DNA from 2 places in the Hydrogenophaga sp. RAC07 genome. Region 2 is predicted to be linked to the other one. Evidence: predicted binding sites of a transcription regulator. Region 2 holds the regulator's gene; the other holds the start of a gene.
The links. Region 2 encodes sigma-54, which starts transcription at its own class of promoters, with help from an activator protein. Its sites were predicted from a motif close to TGGCANGNAANCTGCTTT; they were not measured.
Positions count from the first base shown of each region.

Region 1: the regulator sigma-54 is predicted to act here: its motif matches at 3,152-3,169, upstream of BSY239_RS01130 (Npun_F0296 family exosortase-dependent surface protein).

Region 1 is NZ_CP016449.1:250,058-254,486, forward strand. It holds gene BSY239_RS01115 (TonB-dependent receptor family protein) at 1-1,138, opposite strand, end outside; gene BSY239_RS01120 (c-type cytochrome) at 1,160-1,474, opposite strand; gene BSY239_RS01125 (PQQ-dependent sugar dehydrogenase) at 1,570-2,847, opposite strand; gene BSY239_RS01130 (Npun_F0296 family exosortase-dependent surface protein) at 3,186-3,878, shown strand; gene BSY239_RS01135 (RidA family protein) at 3,957-4,349, opposite strand.
Region 2 is NZ_CP016449.1:3,963,907-3,968,335, reverse strand. It holds gene BSY239_RS18465 (thiol:disulfide interchange protein DsbA/DsbL) at 1-368, shown strand, start outside; gene lptA (lipopolysaccharide transport periplasmic protein LptA) at 575-1,189, shown strand; gene lptB (LPS export ABC transporter ATP-binding protein) at 1,195-1,989, shown strand; gene rpoN (RNA polymerase factor sigma-54) at 1,995-3,635, shown strand; gene BSY239_RS18445 (THUMP domain-containing class I SAM-dependent RNA methyltransferase) at 3,727-4,429, shown strand, end outside.

The DNA of each region.
Region 1 (4,429 bases), 960 kb from region 2:
CAAAGTTTTCATAGCCGCGGCGCAGGTCGGTCTGCCTCTCGCCAGCCAGTCCGGCGCTCAGGTCGAGTTGCCCGCCCTGCCATTCGCGTTGCAGGCGCCAGCGCGCGTTGAAACCCCAGTAGTCCCGGTCCAGATCGATCACGCCGCCCGAACTGCCGGCGGCGCCCTGGACGCCGGGCGGGATCGACTGGAACTGGATCACCCGACGTTGCCCGGCATAACCCATCAGCTCGACCTTGTGACCGTTGCCCAGTGCTTGATCCCAGGCCAGTCCGGCTTGCGTTTGAGAGACCGATTTGCGGGAGTTGAACTGGATCGCCTGTGGCGTTGTCAGCGGAGTACCAGCGTCCAACTGGGTTCGGCTGAGGCCCTGCGGGTCGAGTGCAAATGCGCTCTGCCGGTTGAACACGAGCGTGGTCCGCCCGCCGTCATGGGCGCGCGAGAGCTTGGCGTTGGCTGTGCTGCGGTGCGCCGCCGACTGTGGACGTGCACCGTCGGTGGCGAACTTGCCCACGTCCAGCGTGTACGACCAGCCGGGGGCTTCTGCGGTACCCGTCTGGCCAGTGGCTTGTGTCGACAGGCGCCACAGACCGTTGGCACCGAGTGCCGCGCCCACGCGCAGTTCACCGGGGCGGGTGCCGTTCTGCGTGTAGGCCAGGATGGCCCCACCGCTGGAGGCACCGTACAGCGCGGCGAACGGTCCCCGCACGACCTCGATGCGGTCGGCGCTGCCCAGCGGGAAGTTGGCCGCCTGGCCCGACCCGTCGGGCGCACTCGCCGGGATGCCGTCGACAAACAGGCGCACGCCGCGCACACCGAAGGTGGAGCGCGCGCCGAAGCCGCGGATGGAGACCTGCAGGTCCTGCGCGTAGTTTTCGCGGTTGCGGATCACCAGACCCGGCACGCGCGCAAGACCTTCGGAGAGGTTGATCTGAAGCTGGCCGGCGCGCAATTCGGTGCCGTCGACCACGTCCACCGTGGCGGCGCCGCGCCAGCGTTGCTCGGCCGAGCCGCTGCCGGTGATGACCACCGGTGCGAGCGATCCGCCGTCGGACTCGGGCGGTGCGGGGTTGGTCTGGGCGTGCAGCAGCGCGGGCAACGCGGCCAACGGAAAAAGTGCCAGGGTACGGATGTGCATGGTGGGGCGGGGTCCGGGGTGTCAGGGCGCTTGCACGCTGATCTGCAGTGACGAATACCAGGCGGCGAGGTCTTCGATCTCGGCGTCGGTCAGGGGTTTGGCGATCACGCCCATCACTTCGTGTGGGCGTTTGCCACTGCGGTAGTTTTTGAGCTGTTCGACCAGGTAGATGGCGGGCTGGCCCGCGAGGTGAGGCGCGTTGGGCATCATGGACATGCCGGTCGGGCCGTGGCAAACCGCGCAGGCCGCGTTGGCCTTGGTGCGGCCGGCCACGGGGTCGGCGGCGTGCGCGGCGCCCACGCTCAGCACGGCGGCGATCAGGAGGGAAATTCGCATGGGAAGGGAGTCCGTTCAAACGTGAAAGGGCGCCAGACGACCCGCGCGGGTCGCCTGGCGCCAGGGACCGGGCCAGGTCCTGCTGGTTGGCCCGATCAGTTCGCCGAGTAGGTGACGCGGTAGATCGCGCCGACGTAGTCGTCGGAGATCAGCAGCGAGCCGTCCTTCATGGGCGCCACGTCCACCGGGCGGCCTTTGTAGACGCCGTTGCCGTCCAGCCAGCCCTCGGCAAACACCTCGGACTTGCCGGCCGTGCCGTTGGCGTTGAGCGGAATGAAGTTGATCAGCGCGCCGGTGGCCTGGCTGCGGTTCCACGAGCCGTGCGAGGCCACGAAGATGCCGCCCTGGTACTTGGCCGGGAACTGCTTGCCGTTGTAGAAGGTCATGCCCAACTGCGCCTGGTGGGCAGGGAACTCCACCTGCGGGAACACGGCGTTGGCAGGCTCCTTCATGTCCTTGAGGTCGGGCGCGGCGGGTGAACCGGCCACCTTGTACTTGCCGTTCCAGTAGGGGTAGCCGAAGTGTTCCCCGACCTTGGTGGAACGGTTGAGCTCACCCGGCGGCACGTCATCGCCCAGGCCATCGGTCTGGTTGTCCGTCCACCACACCGTCTTGTCCTTGGGGTTGATGTCCATGCCGACCGAGTTGCGCATGCCGCGCGAGAACACCTCGCGCTTGGAGCCGTCGAACGCGTTCATGCGCACGATGCCGCCGATGCCCAGCTTGTCGTACAGGTCGACCTTGCCCGCGGGCTGCACGTTGTGCGGCTGGCCCAGGGTCACATACAGCATGCCGTCGTCGGCCACGCGGCAGGTGCGCGCGCCGTGGTTGAACGACTCCTCTTCCACCGGGATCAGGCCGCCCTGCGGCACCACCTCGATCACCGCCACGTCCGGGCCCTCGTAGAAAAACTCGGCGGCGGGGAAGTTGAGCACGCGGTTGTGTTCGACCACGACCAGGAAACCATCCTTGGTCCAGCACACGCCGTTGGGCACCTTGAAGTTGAGCGACGGTGCGAAAGGTTTGACCTCGTCGGCCGCACCGTCGCCGTTGCGGTCGGTCACGGCCCACACGCGGGTCTTGCGGGTGCCCACGAAGAGCATGTTGGTGCTGGGGGCCACCGCCATGTGGCGCGCGTCGGGGACGACGGCGTAGAGCTCGATCTTGAAGCCCGGGGGCAGCTTCACGGCCTTGAGGTTGGCGCGGATCGCATCGGCGTTTCTGCCTTCCTGCGGGACCGGTGGAATGTTCAGGTCAACGCCTGAGACCTTCATCTGCTTGAGTGTGGACAGGTTGTCCTTGCCGGCCTGGGCCAGCGCGCTGGTGGCCAGGCCGCAGGCCATCAAGGCCAGCAACAGTTTCTTGCTTTTCATGCTTGTCTCCTCTGAGGGTTTTTAGATTCCCGAAAACCACTTTTCGGGAAAAACATTCTGGAGGGAAATCAGAAACGGTTGCAAGCCACAACGTTGGTGGGGGTTTGTGGTGTTGCGCCGCTCCGAACGCCTGGGTGGCGTGCTAGTCAAGTGCTGGGCTCGCAGAGGGTGTGAAGCGTGAACCCGATGAAAAACTGTCGAAAAATTTGACAGCAGCAGCAGGCCATGAGTGGGCTTTTCTGACAAACCGTTACGAATCATGGGTGCACCAAGTTGGCCCGCGTCTTGCAAGGTAATGTCTATCTCGCACGAAAAGTGCATTGACTAAACCTAATCACATGACCTCCTTCGCCAAGATTGCTCTCGCCGCCGCTCTGGTCGCCACCGTGGGCGCTGCCTCCGCAGCCCCGACCGTGTTCTCGTCGGTGGGTGGTGCACCAACCGGTGTGAACAAGTGGAACCTGGACGGTGACATGCCCCAGGGCACGGACCTGAGCTCCGTCGTTGTGACCCCGAACGCAGCTTTCGTGACCGGAGGCGCCAACGGCATCTACGCAGCGCCCTTCCTGTCGGGCGACAACGGCGTGGGTTTTGGTGCCGGCGGTACCGACCAAGCCGATGGTGCGGACACCACCCGCTACCTCACCACCGGTTCAACCAACGCCAACAGCAACGCCAAGATCACCATCAACTTCAGCGCTGACCAGTTTTACTTCGGTCTGCTGTGGGGCTCGGTGGATGCATTCAACACGATGGAGTTCTTCAACAACGGTCTCTCCGTGGGTTCACTGAACGGCACCAATGTCACCCCGGCTGCCACCGGCAACCAGGGCCAGGCTGGCACCTACTACGTGAACATCGATCTGGCCGAAGGCTTTGACAGCGTCGTCTTCAAGAGCACCAACTACGCCTTCGAATTCGACAACATCGCCTGGAGCGCCAACCGAGCTGTGCCCGAGCCAGGCTCGCTGGCCCTGCTGGGTCTGGGCCTGGCCGGTCTGGGCTTCGCCCGCCGCCGCCGCGCCGCCTGAGCGTTGCGCCCGAGCGGGTCCGCCCGCTCATCAAAAAGCCCACCTTCGAGGTGGGCTTTTTTGTGGGCGCCGCTTGCGTCAGTCCGGCACCACCGCCGTCACCTCGATCTCCACCTTGGCCCGCGCTTCCACCAGTGCACTCACTTCCACACAGGTCATGGCCGGGAAGTTCCTGCCCATCACCTCGCGGTAGGCCTCGCCGAGTTCGCGCAGGCGGGCGTTGTACTCGACGCGATCGGTGATGTACCAGGTCATGCGCACCATGTGCTGCGGCCCGGCGTCGGCACAGGTCAGCACATCGCGGATGTTGAGCAGCGCCTGGCGCGTCTGCGCAATGAAGTCGTCGCTCTCGAAGGTCTGGCTGGCGTTCCAGCCGATCTGGCCGCCCACGAAGACGTGGGTGCCGCGCACGGCGATGCCGTTGGCGTAGCCCTTGGGGGAGGCCCAGCCGGGCGGTTGCAGGTGTTTCATATCGGAGTGGTTAGTCAAGAACAGAACAAAGGTGGTGTAGTGCATCAGCCAGGCCGCGAGCGCTGCATCGCAGCCCAGGG
Region 2 (4,429 bases):
CGGTGGCCTTCAGCCCGGCATTTGTGCCGATGCAGCGCCTGTACTTCACCCTGGAAAACATGAAGCTGGTGGATCGCCTGCACAGCAAGGTGTTCCAGGCGATCCATGTGGACCGCCAGCAGCTCACCAACACGCCGGCCATCACCGCCTGGATCGAAAAGCAGGGCGGCGTGGACATGGCCCGCTTCAACGCCTTCTACAACGGCGCCGCCGCCGGTCTGGCCACCAAGGCCACCCAGCTGCAGGAGGCCTACAAGGTGGAAGGCACGCCGTCGCTGGGCGTGGCCGGCCGTTACTACGTCAACGGTCAGGGCCCCCGCACGCTGGTGGTGGCCGATGCGCTGATCGCCGAGGCCCGCAAAGGCTGAGGAGCGCTTCATTCATCAAGAGAAAGCCCGCTCTGCGGGCTTTCTCTTTGAGGCTGGGACCGGGGCGCAGGCGGCTCGCCGCAACTTCTTGAATCGATGTGAGAAAAGAACCGGTAAAGGCGTCGCGCCACCCGTTCGGCCGGCATCACGTCGTTACAATGAATGCAAGTTTCGTGCCCTCAAATCCTCCTGCTGTCACCACCTCCATGCGCCTTCGCCATCCCTTGCTTCTGACCGGCTGCCTTGTGGCGGGCCTGTTGTTTGCCGCAACGGCGCAGGCCGAAAAGGCCGACCGCAACCTGCCGCTGAACGCCGAAGCCGACGCGCTGCGTTACGACGATGCGCGCCAGACCAGCATCTTCACCGGCAACGTGATCATCACCAAGGGCACCATCGTCATCCGTGGTGCCAAGGTCGAGGTGCGCCAGGACGCGCAGGGCAACCAGTTCGGCATCGTCAACGGCAGCCCCGGCTTCTTCCGCCAGAAGCGCGACGGGGTGGACGAGTTCATCGAAGGAACGGCCCAGCGCATCGAATACGACAGCCAGGCCGACACCGTGCGTTTTGTGGGCGAGGCCGTGCTCAAACGCTTCAAGGGCACCCAGCTCAACGACGAAACCACGGGCAACGTGATCGTCTACAACAACACGACCGACGTGTTCACGGTGGACGGTGGTGTGGCCAACCGCACCGCCAGCAACCCCACGGGCCGCGTGCGCGCCATGCTCACGCCCGTGCCCAAAGAGGGCGCGCCCGCCCCCACGCCGGCGCCACCGGCCAACCTGCGCCCCAGCAACCAGCTCGGTGAGGGCCAGAAGTGACAGCGATGCCATCGGCCAAGGCCCTGGGCCCGGACAAGCGCGCCGCGCCGGTGCCCGAGATCAGCCGCCTGGAGGCCCAGGGCCTGCAGAAGGCCTACGGCAGCCGCAAGGTCGTCAAGGACGTGTCGCTCGCGGTCTTCAAAGGTGAAGTCGTCGGCCTGCTCGGCCCCAACGGCGCGGGCAAGACCACCTCTTTCTATATGTTGGTCGGCCTGCTGCGCTCGGACGCGGGGCAGATCCTGCTCGACGGCCAGGCCATCCAGGACCTGCCCATCCACCGCCGCGCGCGCCTGGGCCTGGGGTATCTGCCGCAGGAGGCGTCGATCTTCCGAAAGCTCAACGTAGCCGACAACGTGCGCGCCGTGCTGGAACTGCAGGAAGACGAAGCCGGCAAAACCCTGAGCAAGGCCGCCATCGAGGCCCGGCTCGACGAACTGCTCAAAGACCTGCATGTGGACCACCTGCGCGAGTCGCCCGCGCCGGCCTTGTCCGGCGGTGAGCGCCGCCGGGTCGAGATTGCCCGGGCGCTGGCCACCAACCCGCGTTTCATCCTGCTCGACGAACCCTTCGCCGGCATCGACCCGATCGCGGTGATCGAGATCCAGCGCATCATCGGCTTCCTCAAGTCGCGCGGCATCGGCGTGCTCATCACCGACCACAACGTGCGCGAGACCCTGGGCATCTGTGACCGTGCGTACATCATCAACGACGGTCATGTGCTCACCAGCGGCACGCCGGCCGAGATCGTGGAAAACGCCGACGTGCGCCGCGTTTATCTCGGCGAACACTTCAGGATGTAGGGCCTGTGAAACAAGGCCTGTCACTCAGGGTTTCGCAGCACCTGGCGCTCACGCCCCAGTTGCAGCAATCCATCCGCCTGCTGCAACTCTCCACGCTGGAGATGGCGCAGGAGGTCGAGCAGATGCTCGACGAGAACCCGTTCCTGGAGCGCTCCGAAGACGCCGCCGACCGCGAAACTTTCGGGCTGGAGCAGACCGATGTGCCGGTCAGCGCGGGCGAGCAGATCGCCGAAGCGGCGATCGCGCCCGACATGCCCGAGGCGCCCGGCCCCATGCTCTCCGGCACCGAATCCAGCAGCAGCACGAGCAGCGACACCGGCGAAAGTGATGCCATCGAAGGCAAGCTCGACGGCGCCACGCCGGTGGAAGAAAGCTGGGAGGGCGACGGCACGGTGGAGATGGCGCCCGACGACAGCGAGTGGGGCGGCGATGCCCCCGCGCGCAACAACAATGCGTCGGGCGACGACGACACGGCGAGTGCGGCCGACCTGGCCCGCGCCCACATCAGCCTGCAGGACTTTCTGCACGACCAGGCGCGCTGCCTGCGCCTGTCGGAAGAGGACCGCGCCGCGCTGTATTTCCTGATCGAGTCGCTCAGCGACGACGGTTACATCGAAGACAGCCTGGCCGAACTGGCCGCGGCCTGGCAGGCACTGTCGGGCCGGATGGCCACCGACGACCCCAACGAGGGTCTGGAAGAACGCGAGGCGCTGGAGCAGCGCCTGGCCATGGCCCTGCAACTGCTGCAGCACATGGAGCCCGCCGGCGTGGGCGCGCGCAACCTCGCCGAATGCCTGCGGCTGCAGATCCTGGAGATGCGCAACACGCCCGAAGCCCGCGCGGCCCTGGCCATTTGTGGCCAGTCCATGGAGCTGGTGGCCAAGCGTGATGTGAAGCGACTGTGCAACCTGTGCGGCCTGGACGACGAAACCGTGCGCGGCGCGCTCGGCCTCATCGCGCGGCTGGAGCCCAAGCCGGGCCGCCGCTTCGTCGACGTGGAGCGCAACGTGGTCGTGCCCGATGTCTTGGTGACGCGTGCCGGTCGGGGCTTCAAGGTCCTGCTCAACCCCGAGGTCATGCCGCGCCTGCGCGTGCACGATGCCTACGCCAGCGCCATGCGCCAGAACCGTGGCGGTCGCGACAACGGCGGTGAGGCCGGCCACGCCGCCATGCAGCAGCGCCTGCAGGAGGCGCGCTGGTTCATCAAGAACATCCAGCAGCGCTTCGACACCATCCTGCGCGTCTCCAGCGCCATCGTGGAGCGCCAGCGCAATTTCTTCATGCACGGCGAACTCGCCATGCGCCCGCTGGTGCTGCGCGAGATCGCCGACGAACTCGGCCTGCACGAGTCCACCATCAGCCGCGTGACCACCGCCAAATACATGTCCACGCCGTTCGGCACCTACGAACTGAAGTACTTCTTCGGCTCGTCGCTGGGCACCGAAACGGGCGGCAACGCGTCGAGCACGGCCGTGCGTGCGCTGCTCAAACAGTTCATCGCCGCCGAAGAAGCGGCCAAGCCTCTGTCGGACAACCAGCTCTCCGACCTGCTGCGCGAGCAGGGCATCGAGTGCGCGCGCCGCACGGTGGCCAAGTACCGCGAAGCCTTGCGGATCGCCCCCGCGAACCTTAGAAAATCGCTTTGAACATGGCCCCCACGCTCCGCCGCTTCGCGGGTCGCTGCCCCCCGAGGGGGCTGTTTCGCCTTGGGGCGGCCCGGCGGCGAAACGCCCTTCTATGAATCAACTTCAAGTTTTCCTGCCCTGCGCCGCCGGCGTGGAGGACATGCTCGCCACCGAGGTCAAGCGCATCACCGGTGTGGACGCGCCGCACAAGGCGCGTGGCGGCGTGGCACTGAATGCGTCATGGCGCGACACCATGCGGCTGAACCTGCACAGCCGCCTCACGCAGCGCGTGCTGGTGCAGCTCTGGCACGGCGGCTACCGCAGCGAACAAGACCTTTACCACGCGGCCAGCGAGGTGGCGTGGGAGATCTGGTTCACACCGGCGCAGACCATCAAGGTCGAGATCACGGCGCAGCACAGCCCGCTGACGTCTCTGAACTTCGCCGCGCTCAAGGTGAAGGACGCGATCTGCGACCGCTTCCGCGAAAAGCGCGGCGAGCGCCCCAGCGTGAACACCACCTGGCCCGACGTGCGCATCTACGTGCACCTGACGACCGAGACGGTGAGCCTGTACATCGACACCTCGGGCGAACCGCTGTTCAAGCGCGGCTGGCGCGAGGACAAGGGCGACGCGCCGCTGAAGGAAACCCTGGCCGCGGCCATGATCGCGGCCACCGGCTGGGACGCCTGCGCCGACCAGCCGCTGGACGAGATCGTGCCGCTGTACGACCCCTGCTGCGGCAGCGGCACCGTGGTGATCGAGGCCGCGCAGATCGCGCTCAACATCCCGCCTGGCTACTTGCGCCGCTTCGCGT